DNA from 2 places in the Cytobacillus oceanisediminis genome. Region 2 is predicted to be linked to the other one. Evidence: riboswitches for the same ligand, from Rfam matches in the RefSeq annotation. Region 2 holds a riboswitch; the other holds the start of a gene.

Region 1 (10,545 bases), 230 kb from region 2:
GAAAAAGGATTATCGAATACCGCCCATAAAATAACCAGAATTTTAAAAGAGCATAACCGTGAAGTCGGTTTGGAGATTTCCTGGGAACTTGTCGACGATGTTACAAAAGTAGTCATTATTAACTCGCCGAATGAGTACTACTATTCTCCAAACCATACAGGTTCATTAAAACTCCCTATCTCCTACCTCACCGAGGAAGATGATTTAAAAGAAGTTCTCACGGAAGATAAGACTGTAAAAAAAGTAACATCCGTTAATCCTGAGTATACAGACCTAGCCGCAGATGACGACAGCAAGATTCTTATAATTGGGGTCCCTCTTGAAGGTGACAGCAGCAATGGGGCAGTCTTTATTTATCAGTCCATTGAAGTCATGCATGAAACACTGCGTTCAACGACTAAGTTCATTTTGCTGGCAGCAGGAGTTGCCATCATTTTAACAACCATCTTTGCTTTTTTCTTATCGACAAGAATTAATGCTCCGCTTAGAAAAATGAAAGAAGCTGCTTTTGAGGTAGCAAGAGGTAAATTTGATACAAAGGTTCCGATTCTAACTAATGATGAGGTTGGCGAATTAGCCATGGCTTTTAATCAAATGGGCAGACAGCTGAAATTCAATATGAATGCTCTAAGCCAGGAAAAAGAACAGCTGGCAAGCATTCTAAGCGGGATGGCTGATGGGGTAATCACCTTCAACCGGGATGGCACGATCCTGATCACCAATCCTCCTGCAGAGCGATTTTTGCAAAGCTGGTTTTATGAACTGGATGACATTGAGAATAATACAGAGGAAGTGCCATCCAAAGTCATGGAGCTCTTCCAGCTTGCTGTAAATACCGAGAAGGAGCAGATTGGCGAAATCTCTATACAAGGGCGTTCCTGGGTGATAATCGTCAGCCCTCTTTATAATAATAAATATATAAGAGGAGCGGTTGCGGTTATCAGGGACATGACGGAGGAGCGTAAGCTTGATAAGCTCCGGAATGATTTTATAGCGAATGTTTCTCATGAATTAAGGACGCCAATTTCTATGATGCAGGGGTATAGTGAAGCGATTGTCGATGATATTGCCGGAACGGACGAAGAGAAAAAAGAGATGGCAAGTGTCATTTATGATGAATCCCTGAGAATGGGCAGGCTTGTGAATGAATTGCTGGATCTTGCCAGAATGGAAGCCGGACATATTCAGCTGACAATGGAAGAAACTGAAGTGAATTCCTATCTGCAAAGAATTATCAGGAAGTTTCAGGGGCTGGCAAAAGAGAAGGAAATTAGTCTGGAACATGATCTGCAAAGCAAGGGTGTCCCTATTCAAATTGATCCGGACAGAATTGAACAGGTCATGACCAATCTGATTGATAATGCCATCCGGCATACACCTCAGAATGGAGAGGTAAAAGTGATCGAACGAAGTGATGAACGGGGACTGTTTATTGAAGTGAAAGATTCTGGCTCAGGGATTCCCGAAGAAGACCTGCCGTTTGTATTTGAACGCTTTTACAAAGCGGACAAAGCAAGAACGAGGGGCCGATCTGGAACTGGCCTTGGCCTTGCAATTGCAAAAAATATAATTGAAGCTCATAAAGGCCATATTACCGTTCAAAGCAAGACCGGACATGGTACGACATTTTCAATCTTTATCCCTCGAAATGAAGGATAAAGGCGAGAAATGTGACGATTGTTCTTGATACACGGGAAACAATTAATTATAGGCTTAGGGAAGGAGATGCATAAAATTTCCTTCCCTATTTTTTTGAAATATATAGTTCTAAGCAATAGGCCGGGCGTTTTTGAAGGCAAGGGAGTAATCCTGCACCCAAACAGGCTCTTGCGCTTTTCTGCAAAATAATAATATAGTTAAACTGTAACTTTTTTTAGAGAGAGAACGACTATTTTATTGAACGGGGAGGGGAATCCATGGACTCCGTTTTTGATGAACTTTATAAAAAATACCATCATGACGTTTTTCAATTTCTTTTTTATATGGTCAAAAACAAGGAACTGGCTGAGGATTTAGTCCAGGAAGTCTATATAAGAGTATTAAAATCATATGAAAGGTTTGAAGGGAAAAGTAGCGAAAAAACATGGCTCTTTTCAATTGCGCGGAATGTTGCCATAGATTCCTTTCGCAAGCAAAAGGGCTGGAAGCAAAGGATTATGGAGAAATTTGACTGGTCAACTCAGCAGGTAAAGGATGAGCTCCCCTTGCCTGAAGAAATTGCCTTGCAAAGAGAAGAAATTCAGCTGATCTATCGCTGTCTGGATTTATGCACCATTGACCAGAGGCTTGTCATAATTATGAGATATATACATGAACTCAGCATTACTGAAACAGCTGATTCACTAGGCTGGACCGAAAGCAAGGTTAAAACAACCCAGCATCGTGCTTTAAAGGTGCTTAAAAAACATATGGAAGATTTTAAGGTGAAGGAGGGAATGGATAATGAAGGAATCAAAGTGGAGCGATGAGCAGCTTCAGGAATTGCTGAGCCAGATGCCTAAAATTAAAGATGATCGTGATCCGAAAGACATTTATCAAGCCATCGAAATTAAGATGGGAAAGCAAAAAAACAGAACGTGGATCCTGCCATCTATCGCAGCGGCTGCTGCCTTGCTCCTGCTTTTTATTCTCGTCCCAAACCTTATGAGCTGGCAGGAGTCTGCCGATAAGCAGGTCGAATTGAAAGCGGACCGATCAACATCATCTGAACAAATAACAAGTGAAAATAACACTATTCTGGAAGCAAGAGAGGAAGACTCTGAATTAAATGCTCAAGAGAAAGGCTCAGAAGAACAGGACCAGGCACAGCTGTCCACTGAGCCGGAAGCGGAAACAAATGATGAGATAAGCGAGAAGACAGTTGTATCAGAATCAAGCCCTACTGCCGTTTATGAAGAAGACTTGGCAGGGAAAGAGGTACTGACTTATGCGATTCCGGATAAGGATGCGCAAAATATTGTACCCGTCAGTGTTTTAATTGATGAAGACCCTGCCAGGACGAAATTTGAACAATTTGAAGACACGATGAGCAGGCTTACCGAAGTTGAATGGGGTTTAGATGATTACTATCCTTTGAAAGCAAATTTCACCTATGATCAGGGAAATAAAATGTTAACTGTTGATGTGCCAGCGGATCATCCATATAGTATATCTTCCACGACAGAATTACTTTTAGAGAAGGTCTTGGCCAATATAATGAATAATCTTGATATAGAAAAGATTAACCTCATGACTGAAGGGGAAATCGGCATTGACTTTAGCCATTATGGATATAGAGAGGAATTTATCCCGGAAAATAGCAATGGTAACTTAATTTATTATTTCTTATATCCAAATGGCGCAGATTCAACACCATTCCTGGTCCCGCTGAGAGAACAGCTCAATTCTATAAAAGAGGCTCTAATAGCCATGAAGCAAAACCGGACTGAAAATAATTTACAGGCATCTATACCAGAAGACATTGATTTTGAAACAGAAGAAATACAGGATGGGAAACTCTTAATCCGTTTTAATAATGAATCAGAAATAATAGATGATAAATCAACACTTCATGCGATTGAAGCAATACTTCTGACGGCAAAAGACTTTGATTTTGACACGGTTAAATTGGAAAATGCAGATGTTGATAAAATCGGCAAGTTTGACCTTACTGAAGAATTAAAGGTACCAGTAGCAGCTAATAAACGAGATTTGCCAAATTAGAGAGGCGGCCCATGTGGCTGCCTTTCTTTTTTTAGGAATAAAAAAACCCTCAGGTCTGCATAAAAACCATGCTGCTGGAAGTATACTAATAACTGTGCTTTTAAGAGCTTTATTGTTAATTGTTCTAAAAGAGTACAAGCTGTCATAGGGTGAAAGAGAGTGCGGTCAATGACAGGCACTCGTACGGATATTTCAGCTGACAATATAGGAGGAAAAGAATGAAGGATTACATAAGACGTTTCTTTATCGCAGGAATAATGGCTCTTTGTGTGAGTCTGTTATTTCTGGGAGGGAAGCATTCTAAAGCTGCCGAGCCAAAAATTTCGGAACTGACAGAGCATTGGGTATGGCCTGCAGATGGTGTAATTACAGATACGTTTGGGACAAGGGAAGGGCAGCATAAAGGCATCGATATAGCTGGAGATTCCGGGTCTCCTGTTTATTCTGTTGACGCAGGATTTGTATCGAGGTCTTATTATTCCCAAACATACGGGAACGTGATATTCATTAAACATAACAACCAAACTGAAACAGTATACGCCCATCTGGATAAACGCTTTTCTGCTGAAGGTGAAAATGTTGTGCAGGGACAGAAAATCGGACTGATGGGAAGCACGGGTGACTCCTCAGGGGTGCATCTCCATTTTGAAATACATACACAGGCATGGACAGCTGATAAAATAAATGCGGTTGATCCCTCTGTTGCATTTGGGATAGGAGAAGTTGGACAAGCTGTAAATGCAGTGATTAAAGATGAAAATGCGCGTGAAGTTTCAGCACGGCCGTCTAATTTTGAGTCAGGGAAAATAAAAAATGATTCCGAGGAAACTTACCATATAGTTAAAACAGGGGAAACATTATGGTCTATTGCTGCACACTATAATCTGCAGGCCGGGGATATTGCGGATTTAAATAATATTAATCCTGATAACATTTTTTCAGGTCAAAAGCTATTGATAAAGCTCGAGAAATCTATAGAATACACTGTTAAACAGGGAGATACTCTATCTTCTATAGCAAAAATGCATGATACAACAGCAGAAGCAATCAAAGACTTAAATAATGCAGATTCAGATATTATAAAAATTGGACAAATTCTAATCATTCGCAAAAAATAGAAGAGAAATGATTGCACCGCTTTACTCCCTTAAAGTATAATGGGGAAAAAAACTGGGGGAGTTTAGAAATGCTTACAGACTATCATAATCATCTCGAAAATGGCACGTTGAGCCTGGATTATTTAAAGAAATTCACAGATGCTGCAGTTCAAAAAGGGATTGAATCTTTTGGAATTTCAGAGCATGCATATCATTTCTACCAGACAGCAGACATCCTGCAGAATCCATGGGTAAACGAAAGGCGCTTTTATGATATGAAAGACTATGTGAATGTTTTTCATGAAGCTTGGAGCAATGACATAGATGTGAAGATGTCGATCGAAATGGACTACACACCCGGCAAACATGGTGAAATGGAGAAGTTTATCAATAGTTATTCTTTTGACTATGTAATCGGATCCATTCATTGGATTGGAGATTTCGGTATAGACCTGGCTGAATTTAGAAAAGAATGGGATAAACGGGATCTATATGATGTATATCGAAAGTATTTTGATCAGGTGGTCACTCTGGCTCAGTCAAATTTATTCGATATTGTTGGCCATTTAGACCTCGTGAAAATTTTTAAATATGTTCCACAGGACGAAGAATTTTTGCTGGAGCAATATGATCGTGCAGCCAATGCGCTGGCAGAATCCAAGACATGTGTTGAAATCAGCACGGCTGGTCTGCGAAAACCAGTGGGGGAACTATACCCGGACAAACGGCTTCTTCAGAAATGCCATGAAAAAAATATCCCGATTGTTCTATCGTCTGATGCGCACTTTCCTGAACATGTAGGTGCAGATTTTGAAAAGGCAATTGATCTTGCAAAAGAAGTGGGGTATAAGTCCATCATGACCTTCTCAAAAGGAGAAAGAAAGGAATATCCGCTTGGATAATATATAAAGGATGGCTATTTGCCATCTTTTTTTTTTATCTAAAAAAACTGAAAGGGTATTGGCATGGATCTAAACCTGACAGGTAAACATATCCCTTCACAGAATAACTTTTTTTCAGTATAATTAATCTGTATAAATAAATACGGTCTATCTTCGGGGCAGGGTGAAATTCCCGACCGGCGGTGACGGGTCATTCTTGACTCTAAGCCCGCGAGCCTGAGAGCAGAGTTTTTGAATAAAAAGCTTTGCGGTTAATTTGGGCAGGATTTGGTGCGATTCCAAAGCCGACAGTACAGTCTGGATGGGAGAAGATGGAGGTTCTGCAGACGTTCAAAAAATGCAGGTTTTGAACGTTATTAAGCGTGCCTTTGCAACTCTCCCTCAAGTTATATTAGCTTGAGGGTTATTTATTGTGAAGACATTTGCTTTGCTGAACCTTTCTTCTTTAGGAGAGATAGTCCTAAAAAGGAGAGAGGAACTTGAAAAAACTTAATATCAAAACTATGGTTGCCATCGGAATGCTAAGCAGCATCTCTTACGTATTAATGCTGCTCAATTTCCCAATCCCGCCGTTTCCGCAATTTCTGATGATTGACTTCAGCGATATTCCTGCATTAATCGCAGCGTTAATCTTTGGTCCAGCAGCAGGGATTTTAGTGGAACTTATAAAGAATATTCTTGATTACTTCATGACAGGGAGTGCAACAGGAGTACCTGTTGGGCATATTGCAAACTTTGCCGCAGGCATTTTGTTCGTCCTGCCGACTTATTATGTGTACAGCAAGCTGAAAACAAAAAAGGGCATGACGTTTGGGCTTGTAATCGGCACCATGGTTATGGCTGTCATAATGAGTGTGCTTAATTACCTTGTAATTCTGCCGGCATATACATTCTTCCTTAACTTCCCTGCAATGTCAGCACCTGAAATGAGAACAATGATTGTGACAGGGATATTGCCATTCAATATTTTAAAAGGTTTAATCATTTCAATTGTTTTCATGCTTATTTTTACACGCATGAGAACTTGGGTGGAAAAGCAGGCTGTTATCAAAAGCGCAGCATAATTAATATATAAATTTAAAGCAGCGGCAAATGTGTGCCGCTGCTTTTTCTGTTCACTCCATGCAAGCTTGTTAAAAGTTAACATAAAAAACTCCCTTTCATGACGAAAGGGAGCAGCAGCTTAACAAAGGATAAAGTATGGTTGAAGGATTATTCGTATTTCAGCGGATCGCCATCAAAAGCATCATCAGCTACTTTGATTGAATCGGTTGGGCAGCCCTCGAATGCATCCATCATATCATCAACTAATACATCTGGAATCTCAACGATACCCTGGTTATCATCAAGGGTAACGAATGCGATGCCTTCATCATCATAATCATAAATGTCCGGTGCAGCTGCGCCGCAAGCTCCACATGCAATACATGTTTCTTTGTCAACAATTGTATACTTTGCCATGAAAAAAACCTCCCAAGATTTAAACAATTAATCGTCCATCAAGATGATGGTAACACATTCCTCACATCTATTGTAAAACTGAATGTTCAACTTTTCAATAGAAAATGTACTGAGAATGCTTATCACATAAGGGTTTAGGCATAATTTACCCTCTAAAAAAATAATAAAAACGGCCTGCCGATTTCTTTCATGATAAAATGGAAGAAGGAGAACAAGCTTATTAAAACAAGAAAAAAATCTTTGGCCGTAAGGTGAAAAAAATGGAAAGATCTTATTTGAAAACTGTAATAATGTACTGTATTAAAGAATTACAGGGACAAAGAACTATATATTCCATTTTGCATTTGCTGAATGGAAAAAAGTCTTCCCAAACCATCCAAGATGCTCATTTATTTCAACTAACCCCGCTTTTTCGAACATTTGGAAGTTTAAGCCGGGATGCTCTGGATCATCTTGCACAAGAAATTGTAAGCAGCAGCTGGATGACTGCAACTGATGAAAAGCATTACATTTTGACTGCAGTGGGTAAGGAAAAGCTGGAAAGGTCTCTTTTAGAATGTCCAATACCGTCTTCATTAAACGGATGGCTGTATCATAGTGCAGGTGACTTGTTTTGGGAGAGGATTACTCTTTTAATTCAGGTTATATCACATTTAAATAATAACAATGTAAAATACCTCCCTATTCAAAGAAAAAGAGATGTTCATGAATGGCTGAAAAATTTTTTGAGAACATCTGGATTTGCCCGCGAGGAAGTAGGGGGTGTGCTGAACAGGGAACTTTGCCAGTGCCTCGAAAGACTAAGTGATATTAATCCTGCTGTGCTGACATTGAGGCTGACGGGCTATAACCGTATTGGCCTCACTGCTGTTCAGGCTTCAGAACAGCTGGGAATCAGGCAGGATTATTACCACCATCAGTTCCTTGGAGCCATTCATCATATTCTTGCAAGCGTAAGAGAAAATGCTGCTGAATATCCGCTTATCGATAAATTAGTGAGCGGGGCAGGAAATGAAGTTCAGCTAACGTTGTCGGCCCAAAGAACTTACACACTTCTAAAACAGGGACTGGATTTGGATGTTATAGCGAAAACGAGAAACTTGAAAAAAAGCACAATTGAGGATCATGTGGTGGAGGTAGCGTTAAATGACAGCGGCTTTAATATCACGCGCTATGTATCGGAGAAGAAGCAGAAATTGATTCTTCAAGCAGCGAACAGTGCAGATTCATTGCAATTAAAGCAAATACGTCAAATGGTGCCGGAATCCGATTATTTTGAAATCAGATTAGTCATGGCAAAGCTTGGAGAGGGACAATGAGATTAGAAGCGGTATTGCAGAGCAAATTTGGCTATCCTTCCTTCAGACCTGGACAAAAGGAGATCATTGAATCTGTGCTTTCAGGGAGAAATACTGTTGCCATGCTGCCTACAGGTACAGGAAAATCCCTCTGTTATCAGCTGCCGGGATATATGATTGAAGGCCAGGTGATTATTATATCTCCTTTGCTGTCCCTGATGCAGGATCAGGCTGAACAGCTTATGATGAATGGGGAAAAAAAGGTGATTGCATTCAATTCTTTTTTAACCCGTGCAGAGAAAAAACAGGCATTGATTCATCTGAATCAATATAAGTTTATCTTTATTTCACCTGAAATGCTTTATTATGAATCAGTACTATCTCAGCTGAAGAAATTGCGCATTGCTTTATTTGTTGTGGATGAAGCTCATTGTATCTCCCAATGGGGATATGATTTCAGGCCCGATTATTTAAAGCTTGGCGAAGTCAGAAAAATTATCGGGAACCCGGTTACACTGGCTTTAACTGCTACAGCTACCCCTGACGTTAAAGCAGATATAAAAAAGTCACTTGGCATACTGGACTGCAGCGAATTTATTTACTCCGTTGACCGACCTAATATTGCATTATCTGTAGAAAAGTTAGATAATTTCCGTAAAAAAACAGATAGACTTGTGGAGCTTGCTGAAATCCTTCAGGGTCCTGGAATTATTTATTTTTCCAGCAAAAAAATGGCGGAACAGACAGCTGATCTGCTTAGGGACAAAGGAGCCAAAAGAGTGATGGCTTACCATGGGGGAATGGACCAGGAAAGCCGCATCCTTGTGCAGCAGCAATTTATTCATGGGCAGCTCGATCTTATTTGTGCTACAAGCGCCTTTGGCATGGGGATTAATAAAGATAATATCAGGTATGTAATACACTTTCATATGCCTCTTCAGATTGAATCCTACCTGCAGGAAATTGGGAGGGCAGGGAGAGATGGAAATCAAAGTATAGCCATCATGCTCTATGCACCGGGTGATGAGCAGCTTCCCATACAGCTTGCAGAAAGTGAATTGCCTGACAAAGCACAAATTGATTGGATCAGGGAATGGGTAGAAGAAAACCCAAATGCGATCCTGAATATTGGACCATTTGAAGAGCAAATTAAGCAGCGTTCCGGTTTAACCGATGTTCAGTGGAGAATATTTAATGACTTTTTTGAGCGGAAAAGCAAATCTGGACTCGATTACAGAAGGATTCTGCAGGAGATGAAAGTGTATTACGAAGGCAGAATCAAATTGAAAAGGGTTAGCATTGAGGAAGTATATAAGTGGATACACAAGAAGACATGTCGGAGAGAGAATATACTTTCCTACTTTGATGAGGAAAAAAATGCCTCCGTCCAATCCTGCTGCGATATTTGCGGTTTGCAATTTGAAAATTTCACAAGAAATACAAATTCAGATAATCAGGAAAGCCCGCTGTATGATTGGAAAAATCATTTAGAATACCTCCTGATTCCAAGTGAGTGAACCAAAATGAGAAAAAGATACGCGGACATCATTAAGGAATTGACAGACAAGGAACTATTATTTCATCTTTATCTTACACAGGTGCTTATTTTATCCATTTCTTTGATTCTAAGTATAATATTGTTTAATAGTTTTGAGGAATTCCAAGCTCTTTTTGTATTCAATGATATAAATGTTCTTGTAATTGGAGCGGCGGCAGGAGCGGCAGTTGTCCTGATTGATATCGTCTTGATGAAGGTTCTTCCAGAAAATTTGTATGATGATGGAGGATTAAATGAGAAAATCTTTCAAAATCGCAGTTTTCTCCATATTGCTTTTATAGCTGCAGTGGTGGCTTTTAGTGAAGAACTTCTATTCAGGGGTGTCATTCAGACTCATTTCGGCCTTGCTATCTCAAGTCTTATTTTTGCGCTTGTTCATTACCGATATCTTTTTAATTGGTTTTTGTTTGTAAATATTATTACATTAAGCTTTTTAATAGGTTATATTTATCATATAACCAATAATTTGCTTGTTACGATTGTTATGCATTTTCTGATTGACTTTCTTCTTGGTATTCTTATTCGAA
Region 2 (10,545 bases):
GGTTGCAAAAATGGCTGCTTCCAGCGGAATTCCTGCTTCAGAGAGAATTAGAGAGTTAACTGCGATAATATAAACAATCGTAAAAAAGCCGATTGCCCCAGCCATAACCTCCCTTTTTACAGTTGTTCCATTTGAATCAAGCTGAAAAAGCTGGTTAAACCACTTATTCATATATACTACCTATCTATTCAATTAGCCCTCTCCCTACCCGCTCTCCCCGTATATATCTCCCTCAGTTAAGAGTGATCAGTAAAAAGTACGGGTGAGCCACAAGCTGTATTTTATCAAAAAAAACTCTTTCTGCCAATAGAAAGGTCAGACGTCTGCTCATATTTTTCAAAAAAAAATCAGCGGATATTCCCCCGCTGATTTTTGATAGATATAGCAACAGGGCAAGACTGTTGCACCTGTAAGCATACACTTATTTTTTTCATGCCTGCAAAAAATGCGGAACTTTATTCACTGTCAGATAATTGTCTATACAGATTGCCCATTTCAATAGCTCCAACAGCCGCTTCCCATCCTTTGTTTCCGGCTTTGGTGCCTGCACGCTCAATTGCCTGTTCAATCGTGTCAGTTGTAAGAACACCGAAGATTACAGGGACACCGCTCTGCAATGCTGTCGCTGAGACCCCTTTAGCCACTTCGCCGCTGACAAAATCAAAATGCGGAGTTGCTCCGCGGATCACTGTGCCAAGGGTGATGACTGCATCATATTTTCCGGATTGGGACAGCTTTTTAGCTGCCAGTGGGATTTCGAATGCTCCAGGAACCCAAACAACCGTCACATCTTCTTCGCTTACTCCGTGGCGCTTAAGTGCATCTTCCGCTCCGCTTAAAAGCTTGCCTGTAATGAATTCATTAAAACGCGACACTACAATTGCCATTTTTAATCCTGTTCCTACTAAATGTCCTTCGATTACCTTTTTCATCTCTAATCGCTCCCTTAAAATTGTAATAAATGCCCAAGTTTTGTTTTCTTTGTTTTTAAGTAAATCTCATTTTCAGATTTGGCAGGCATTTGAAGAGGAACTCGTTCGGATACCTCCAGCCCATAGCCGCCCAGTCCAGCAATTTTGCGGGGATTATTGGTTAGCAGGCGCATTTTTTTTACCCCGAGATCCCTAAGGATTTGTGCACCTACCCCATAGTCGCGAAGATCGTCCTTAAATCCGAGCTTATGATTTGCTTCAACGGTATCGTAGCCCTCTTCCTGCAGCTTATAGGCTTTCAATTTATTGATCAGGCCGATGCCGCGCCCTTCCTGTCTCATGTATAAAAGGATTCCCCGGCCTTCCTCTTCAATCTGCGATAATGCTGCTTCAAGCTGCGGCCCGCAGTCGCAGCGGTTAGACCCGAATACATCCCCGGTCAGGCACTCCGAATGAACACGAAGCAATACGGGTTCGTTTTCATCGATTTCTCCCTTTACAAGAGCAACATGGTCTTTTCCATCGATTGTGTTTGTATAACCTACCGCTCTAAAATCTCCAAATTCTGTTGGAAGCTGTATCTCCACTTCCCTTTTTACAATGGAGTCATGCTTCAATCGATACTCTATCAGTTGCTGAATAGTAATCATTTTTAAGTTAAACTTTTCAGCCACTTTTTCAAGATCATCCACTCGCGCCATTGTTCCATCGTCTTTCATAATTTCACAGATAATCCCGGCTGGTGCTGCACCGGCAAGACGTGCCAGATCGACCGCAGCCTCTGTATGGCCTGCCCGCCTTAGTACTCCCCCCTTTTTCGCCACTAGAGGAAAAACATGTCCCGGCCTGGAAAAGTCTGAAGGTTTAGCGTCATCCTCAAGCATTTCCTTTATCGTGAAAGCACGCTCAAATGCACTGATGCCTGTAGTGGTTTTCACATGGTCAATACTGACTGTGAAAGCTGTCCCATGGCTGTCAGTGTTCACTTCTGCCATTGGATTCAGTTCCAGCTTTTCAGCCAGCTCCTCAGTGATAGGTGTACAGATCAGGCCTCTGCCTTCTTTGGCCATAAAGTTGATCGTATCGGGTTTCGCATATTCCGCGATTGCCAGGAAATCACCTTCATTTTCCCTGTCTTCATCATCACAGACAATGATGACTTTTCCTGCTTTTAAATCTTCTAATGCCTCATTTATTTCACTGAACATGTTTGATTGACCCTCCTTTTGCTCATTATAAGAAGCCATTCTCTTTTAGGAATCGCTCTGATACTCCTTCTTTAGGCGAAGCGGTTTCCTGCTGCCTATTCATGAAGGAATATAGATATTTGGCAAGCATATCGAACTCGAGGTTAACAATGTCTCCCGCTGCTTTGAAGCCGAGTACCGTTTCACTTGCTGTGTGGGGAATGATCGAGACAGTAACAGTATTGTCTTCATTACCGAAAACAGTCAGCGAAATCCCATCCACGGCAATTGATCCTTTCATGATAAGCAAATGGCTTAATGCAGGCGGCACAGATATTTGTATATAAATGGCATTTTCGCTTGTTGATTTTTTTATGATCTGACCTGTTCCATCAACATGCCCTGTCACAAAATGCCCTCCAAAGCGGCCATTTGCTGACATCGCCCTCTCCAGATTGACTTTTGTTCGTTCTTTAATGGCAGAAAGCGAAGTACTTTTGAATGTTTCAGGCATGACATCTGCTGAAAATTCATTTTTCGCAAATTCCGTAACTGTAAGGCACACGCCATTAACCGAAATGCTGTCCCCCAGTCCAACATCTGATAAAACTTTGGAGGCCTGAATTGTCAGTTTCATGGCCTTGCCTTGCTGAACTACTTTTTTTACTGTTCCCAGTTCCTCAATAATTCCAGTAAACATTATTCCCTGGCCTCCCTCAGCGGTTTTGCGGTAATTCTAAGGTCTCCGCCAATCCTTTGAATTTCTGTGAATTCCAGTACAGGGGCGTCTTTTACATAGTTGGCACCCTCCCCGCCAATAAATGGAATCGCCTTATTGCCTCCAATAATTTTAGGAGCCACATAAAGGATTATCTGCTGAAAGAAACCGCTTTTTATAAATGAAGCATGAACCTCTGAACCGCCTTCAACAAATAAAGTCATGATATTTCTTTCACCTAAATTTTTTAATACTTCTATAATCGGCACCTCATTAGCAGGAAAAGAAAAAACTTCAGCATCATACTTCTTTATCTCTTCTGCCTTTGACCGATCTATTTCGCAGCCGGTAAAGATTATGGTCTTTACAGACTGATCTCGGATGACATTTGCGTCAGCCGGAATTCTCAGATTTGTATCTAATACTACTCGAATGGGATTTTTTCCGCCTTGGGGCAGCCTGGCGGTTAAAAGGGGATTATCGTGAATGATCGTATTTACACCTGTAAGTATTGCGTCATGTTCATGCCGTAGCCGATGTACATCCTGCCTGGATTCTGGAGAGGTAATCCATTTGCTGTCACCGGTTTTTGCAGCTGTTTTCCCATCAAACGATGAGGCTGCTTTAATGGTTACATATGGTGTCTTTGTTTTTATTAAATGGAAAAATGGTTCGTTTAGGGCATCTGCTTCCTCCTTCAATAAGCCGGTCACTACTTCAATCCCGGCATCCTGCATCCTTTCAATTCCTTTGCCGGAAACAAGAGGATTTGGATCGGCAGAAGCAATAAAAACCCTACTAATTCCTGAATTAATTATTAAGTCTGCGCATGGCGGAGTCCTGCCAAAATGGCTGCATGGCTCAAGCGTGACATAAATATCAGCGCCTTTAGCCTTATCGCCAGCTGCAGCAATCGCATGGACTTCAGCATGGGGAGTACCTGCTTTCAGGTGAGCACCCATCCCCAGAATTTCACCATTTTTAACAACAACCGCACCCACCTGCGGGTTAGGACTGGTTTGGCCTTTAGTGGCCGCTGCCAGGCTGATGGCTAACTTCATATATTCCTGATGGTTCAAATTATCTGATTCCTCCTTCCCTTACTATTTCTCCAAATTAAGTATGAAACGGCAAAACCCCGTACACCAGCTAGGTGAAACGGGGCAAAATCACATGACGAAATAAGCGTTTAAAAAAGCTTTTTTCAACGCAGCACTATAATCATTCCTTCTCCCATCCAGACTTTCACTGTCGGCTTTGGAGTTTCACCAAATCCACCGTTTTCATAAGAGAAAAGCGGAAGGCGCCTGGAGCTAGACACTTATCTAGCTTCAGAATTTATGCAAACTTATCTTTTTGAAAAGCGCAAGCACCTTGCATCTCTACTAATAAAACCGGGTCACGGACTAAGAGGGCGTACCCTCATCACCGCCGGTTGGGAATTTCACCCTGCCCCGAAGGAAATCCTATTCTATTATAAGAATCTTACCATGAATAGTCGGAATATACAAAGAGAATTGCTTGTGAAAGAATTGAAACTTTTGCTTTAAACAGCCGTATAGTTAACTATAGAAGAAGGAGAGGACTTTAAATATGATTGAACCAAGAGAACATCTAATAAATGAATTAAGAAAATGTGAAGAATGGGAAAAAGACCAAGGTGATTTATGGTTTTGGGAGAAGCTGGGAAGACTCCCTTTTAAACTTATTGATAGATTCACACCGGAGTTCATACAAAAAAAGGTTGGAGTGATTCTTGATGAGCTTGGCACATATATTCAATCAGGAGGAAGATATTTAAGTTCAGCTTCGGCGTTAAAGAATTATTATCCTGAACAAAATATTCATACCTTACAGGATGTAGAAGCCCTGCCCATATCAAAGATGGATGAAGCCGCCGAAAAGCTAAGCTCAAACCGTAAAAGAACCGCTGCATTGCAAGGTGCTAGTACCGGGGTCGGAGGGATTTTCACCCTGACGATTGATATCCCTCTTCTCCTTGGCATTCAGCTAAAAACTCTGCAGGATATCGCGATTTGCTATGGCTTTGATCCAGCTGATAAGAATGAAAGAATGTTCATCGTAAAAATTCTGCAATTTGTTTCCAGTGACATTGTAGGAAAAAAAGCCATTCTGCAGCAGCTTTCCATGTTTGGTTCTAAAGAAGACGGATCAAAAAGGGAAGTCGTTTCAGAGCTTCAGGGATGGAGAGAAGTTGTGTTTTCTTACAGGGATCAAATTGGCTGGAAAAAACTTTTCCAAATGATCCCGATAGCCGGACTGCTGTTTGGGGCTTTCATAAATCGCTCAGCCGTAAATGACATTGCCGAAGCAGGCATTATGCTATACCGAAAAAGAGTAATCGTTAATCGTCTGCACCAGAATAGGATTACAGAAATAAAACCGGAGAGCTAAAATGGCTCTCCGGTTTTATTTAAGGAAGCTTTTTGATCTCCTTCTCCATATACTCTTCATTTAAAGCTCCCAAAACTTTCTCTCTAATAACACCATCAGAATCAATAAAATAGCTTGTAGGATAAGCCATTATATTATAGTCAGAACCCGCCTCTCCTTTTACATCCATAGGAATTGTAAAAGTCAGCCCCAGCTCTTTTACGAATTTCTCTGCGTCACTGCTATTTTTTTCTGTGTTTGTGAGATTGACGGCTAGAATATCGAAATTTTCATCTTTATACTTGTTATACAGCTTCTCCATATGCGGCATTTCCGCACGGCAAGGAGGACACCAGCTTGCCCAGAAATTTAAAAGCACTGCCTTGCCCCTGTAGTCGGAGAGTTTTACTGGGTTTCCTTCCATATCTGACAGTTCAAAATCAGGAGCAAGATTTCCTTTCTCAAGACCAACAGGCAAATCTTCAGGATCTTCCATTTTATCGTATTTCTGCATTTGTCCGGCTTGCTCTACTACCCCTTTTTCCTTGAGAATTGTTTTGTCAACAATAAACAGCAAAAGGACAATAACCGCGGCTGCGAGTAGAAATTTTTTCATTCCAACACCTCTATACTGATATCCCTATATATTAGCTGAACTTATCATACTATATGGGGAATATAGAATCTATAAATGTGCACTCTGTTTTAGTGATTGCGGTAAAGAAAAAACGTCGCAAAAATGGCATAAATTCTAAGCTTTTCTTTTGCTGTCAGACCCTCATCAAAAGAAAGTACAGGTGTATTGGGGTCCCTAAACTGCTGCCCCCATTCAAGCGGCATCCATCCTTTGCGAAGACGTGCAATCCTTTTTGATTTCTCATCAAGAACTTGAAAATCCGTATGGAAAAAGGTTTTAGCAATGGAATATCGATCACAGCCATTCTCAAATACCAGTTTGGATCCATCTTTTTTATTAATTATTGTTTCTTTGCAGGAGTCTTTCGCAAACGAAATATTCATGCCTTTTTTATCGATTAGGATTGATGCCTCCAGATTATCTTTATGATCGTAGATTCCCAGCCTTCTTGGAAAAAGCCGGTCCAAAAAATAAGGCAAGAACCATCGAAACTTCCACATTTTCATATCCCTGATTTCACCAACCTGCCTTCCTTCCGGATCAAAAAGCACCATTCTAAGGGCGGGAGCCGGCATAAAAGCGATCATCAAATTTGACTGGCATAAGAATGAGAGAAGGGCTTGTCTGCTTTTCTTGGAATTTCCCTCCTCAATCTCAGCCGCCCTTTGCTTATTCAGCAAGTGAATTTGATGGCACAGAAAACTATATATGATGAAAGGGATTAGAAAAAGAATTAAATTAGTCCGTGGAAATTCATTTATTAAAACCAATAGAAGGAAAAATGGAGGTACAAGTGCGGCAAGGCTAGCATTTATTGAGATGTCAGCTGTTTTCCGGTAATATTGCTGGATATTCATTAGTATGTCTCCCCCGCTATATGTATTTCTCTATATTCTATTAAATAGTTCCAAAAAAAATGAATTTTTGGCAGGATTTTATGAAGGGGAAATATTGCTGCATCTGCAGATAGTCTGTTTGAGTTTTTCGTTAACATCTTTATTCGCTGATTTTCCTTCAAATAAAAAAGCTGACGGACACTTTCCGCCAGCTCGTTTGATGGAATTATTTTAAAGCATTAACTGCATTAATTAGCCCATGGCCAGATTGTTCGTCGTATCCAGGCTTGAAGATATCTTCTGATGAAGATTGAATGATCTGCTTTACTTGTGAAGGAGAGATTTGGTCTTTCCCATGTTTTGCAATGATAACACCAGCCAGTGCCGCAACTTTCGGAGCAGCCATAGAAGTCCCGCCTTTATACCCATACCCGCCGCCAGGGATTGTGGCTAATGCCAAATAAGTATTGTCTCTGCCAGCTCCAGTATTTGGATCATAGTTTGGTCCCAGGTCTCCGCCAGGTGCCATGACATCAATTTTGCCGACACCGTAATTGGAATAGAAAGCAAGATTCTTTAAAGCGCCTCCCGCAGATACACGAATCATCAATTGACTGCTGGGGCTTCTGTGTGTTGCACCGTTATCAGAACCTGACAGCTGTCCCGGGCTCTTTAAATCAACAGCGTTATTGCCTGCTGAACCAACTACAGTAACACCTTTTTGAATCGCATATTTGATGGCTCTGTTAAACATTTGCACGTCCGCTACAGTTTCCTTCGTTGCATATTCAGGATTCTGGAACCAATCATAGCCTCCAAGAGACATATTGACAACATCAACATTATCGTCTGCAGCCGTCATTAAAGCTTCGGCGATATGGGAAGTCTCTGCGCCGCCAGTAGGGCCAAATACACGGTAAGCCGCAACCTTCAAGTCAGGTCCGACACCCATCGTTCTTCCTTTCGCTGCGATGGATCCTGCAACATGCGTTCCATGGCTGTTTTCATCCATTGGATCTGGATAGCCAGGAACAAAGGATTTACCATATGCGTAATTTTCTTTTAAATCTGGATGATTATAGTCAATACCTGTGTCAATTACACCAACAACGATATCTTTACCGTCAGCTGTCTTTCCAGTTCCTCCTGGAAGATTCCATGACGCACCATCATTCGTTACTTGTTTGATATCCCATTGTAGACTGTTATATAAATCAGCATTATCTAACGGAAGATCTGCATCTACTGCAGGAGCTTCGGGATAAATAACATTTTCAGCCCCAGCAGACAATACCAAGGAAGACTTCCGGATTTCATTAAGAAAATTAGGATTTGCTGATGTAACCTCAACAGCTCCTAATTTGTCAAGCTTATTCTCTACTTGTCCTCCAGATTTTCTCACTAATTCTGTATAGCCTGCAGGAAGCTTTGCTTCATCTTTGAAAACGACTAAATAACTCTTTTCAACCGTTTGGGCTTGTCCAATGCTGACAGAACCCGCAAAAACAGCTGAGGCACATAATGCCAAACTTAATGTACCCGTTACGATGCCCTTCTTGATATTCATTTTTTATTGAGACCCCCTTATATTTTCTAATTTTCATTATATTCAAAATAAAGATATCGACAATCTTTGTATTTCGACATACTTTTTCGTCATTTTGCAGAAAACAATACTTCAAACCCATTTCACTTACATAAATACCATATTTTTTAAGTTTGTCTGGGTCTATTAGCTTGATTCTCAATCAAAAACTTTGTTTGTTCCTCGACAACACTGTCGAAAAGACAAGACTATTTCCTTAATAAAAAACCGCATCTTATTAGATACGGCTTGGCTAAAATTGATTGATTCTCTCAAAGGATTTTCTTGCATCTTCATATCCTTGCAGATATAACTTTTCCAGTTTTTGAGGATTCCGTTCCATCCGTCCCACTGTTAATGGCTCCTGCGGCTGGATGACAAGAACTGTCCCATTCTTCTCTTCCTGTTCAACATAGCGGAGGGTCTCATTATAAGTCCGGCAGCGTTCCGCCAATGCTTTCTGAAGCCCAGTGTACTGCGGATATTTCCTTTTGACCATAAAAGTAAATTTAGATGGCTTCTTGGAATATCCCCTGTTTCTTGTCAAGATTACTATATTTTTTTTGAATCCATCTTGCTGGGCTTTTTTAATTGGTATAGGGTCGCTGATTCCGCCATCAAGGAGGACCCGGCTATTAAAATCTACCTCCGGAGCAATAAAAGGCAAGGAACTGGATGCTTTTAAAACCTTAAGCATATCTTTGCCATAATCTTTTTTACTGAAATACACCGGTTTACCTGTATGGCAATCTGTTGTTCCAATGACAAATTCAGACTCATTTTTATAAAACTCATCATAGTGATATGGGACAAGTTTATTCGGTATTTCATCAAAAATAAAATCCATCCCGAAAAACTGACGGGATTTAAAGTAATTCCGCCATGAGATATATCGGGGATCTGTAACATAGTCCACATTCACAATTCTATTCCTGCCCTTTTGCTTGGACAAGTAAGAAGCTGCATTGCAAGCCCCTGCAGAAACTCCAATTACATAAGGAAAGCAGAGGTCCTGTTCAAGAAAATATTCGAGAACCCCCGCTGTGTATACTCCTCGCATTCCTCCGCCTTCAAGCACCAGACCCGCTTCACTGATCAACCTTCATCTTCCTTTCATTCTTTTAAAGCTATACTACCAAAATATTAACCTCTCCATATACAAATATGCCCAAAAAGAAAGAACATGCCATGAATTCAGGCAAGTTCCCTTCTTTTAAAAATAGCAATTGATGCAAGCATGGAAAGAATAATTGTAAACACAGAAACAATGATACTCGGCAATACTTCATCCGGGAAATTCCGGCCCATAATAAAAGCATTCGTATAAGCAGACAGAAGGGCCGGACTCCACTCCAGCAGATGAGAAAGCGAACTGCTCAAAAGGCTTAATATGACTATGATGCCAATACTGATAAATCCGATCGCACCAGGAGATTTTATAAAAGTATTGAACAGTATTACTACAGTTACTATAAGGGTAAGCCAGATACCATAAACAAAGAAAGATTGGAGAAAATCCGAAAAAGGAATAAATTCAAACAATATGCCTACATAGTACCAGGAGAGGAAGTAACCTAAAAAATATGAGAACCATATGAGAATCATAGAACCAGCCCACTTTGAAGTTACAAACCGAGCGTATGAAACAGGCTTCACCAGTATAAGCCCCGCCACACCGCATTTCCTTTCCCCAGCAATAGTCCCCATTGTAATTAATACAATAATAAGCACACCAAACGTATTGAACTGGCTAAGACTTGCAGCGAGTGCTTCACCTGCAGAAGGAACAGGAAGCTCGATGACTGCCCCTTCCGGAAGACCGCCTAAAGAATCAATAATCTGAGGCATATAATATAATGTCAGCGGCTCTTTTACAGCTATCAAAATAAAAGTAAGAGGCACCCAGATCCACTTGTAATTTCTGGACATTTCAAGCATTTCTTTTTTAAATAAAGTTAACCATTGGTTCATTTTCGCACCACCTTCATGAAGACATCCTCCAGGCTTGTTCTGCTGATTTCAAACTTAACCAGCGGCAAGTTCCGTTTCATAATCTCAGTTAAAAATAGTTTTCTGGCATATTCTATATCCTCAACCAAAAAACTCGCACACTCTCGATCCAATTTCATTGAAGAAACAGGCTGGAGCAGAGATAATTCTTCGGCAAATTGCGGAGTATTCTGCTTAAAAGCTAAGTCAATTTTTGCCTGCTGATGTTTAGCTCTCAGGTCTGCCATTGTTCCAGACTCAACCAAT

Evidence for each region. Region 2 has a riboswitch for FMN ahead of ribD (bifunctional diaminohydroxyphosphoribosylaminopyrimidine deaminase/5-amino-6-(5-phosphoribosylamino)uracil reductase RibD). Riboswitches for the same ligand answer to the same signal wherever they lie in the genome.
Region 1: it holds a riboswitch for FMN, as region 2 does, so the genes downstream of both, IRB79_RS20965 (ECF transporter S component) here and ribD (bifunctional diaminohydroxyphosphoribosylaminopyrimidine deaminase/5-amino-6-(5-phosphoribosylamino)uracil reductase RibD) in region 2, are expected to answer to the same signal.

Annotation. Positions count from the first base shown of each region.
Region 1 covers NZ_CP065511.1:4,178,052-4,188,596, reverse strand. Annotated here, with positions in the region: gene IRB79_RS20990 (ATP-binding protein) at 1-1,659, shown strand, start outside; gene sigX (RNA polymerase sigma factor SigX) at 1,917-2,468, shown strand; gene IRB79_RS20980 (hypothetical protein) at 2,443-3,702, shown strand; gene IRB79_RS20975 (LysM peptidoglycan-binding domain-containing protein) at 3,921-4,820, shown strand; gene IRB79_RS20970 (histidinol-phosphatase) at 4,889-5,701, shown strand; FMN riboswitch at 5,847-6,018, shown strand; gene IRB79_RS20965 (ECF transporter S component) at 6,181-6,765, shown strand; gene IRB79_RS20960 (ferredoxin) at 6,914-7,162, opposite strand; gene IRB79_RS20955 (YpbB family protein) at 7,423-8,481, shown strand; gene IRB79_RS20950 (RecQ family ATP-dependent DNA helicase) at 8,478-9,977, shown strand; gene IRB79_RS20945 (CPBP family intramembrane glutamic endopeptidase) at 9,984-10,545, shown strand, end outside.
Region 2 covers NZ_CP065511.1:3,947,221-3,957,765, forward strand. Annotated here, with positions in the region: gene IRB79_RS19715 (NCS2 family permease) at 1-171, opposite strand, end outside; gene ribH (6,7-dimethyl-8-ribityllumazine synthase) at 456-932, opposite strand; gene IRB79_RS19725 (bifunctional 3,4-dihydroxy-2-butanone-4-phosphate synthase/GTP cyclohydrolase II) at 947-2,140, opposite strand; gene ribE (riboflavin synthase) at 2,166-2,819, opposite strand; gene ribD (bifunctional diaminohydroxyphosphoribosylaminopyrimidine deaminase/5-amino-6-(5-phosphoribosylamino)uracil reductase RibD) at 2,819-3,916, opposite strand; FMN riboswitch at 4,059-4,303, opposite strand; gene IRB79_RS19740 (EcsC family protein) at 4,431-5,252, shown strand; gene IRB79_RS19745 (TlpA disulfide reductase family protein) at 5,272-5,847, opposite strand; gene IRB79_RS19750 (hypothetical protein) at 5,937-6,725, opposite strand; gene IRB79_RS19755 (S8 family peptidase) at 6,931-8,271, opposite strand; gene IRB79_RS19760 (patatin-like phospholipase family protein) at 8,543-9,388, opposite strand; gene IRB79_RS19765 (ABC transporter permease) at 9,484-10,260, opposite strand; gene IRB79_RS19770 (ABC transporter ATP-binding protein) at 10,257-10,545, opposite strand, start outside.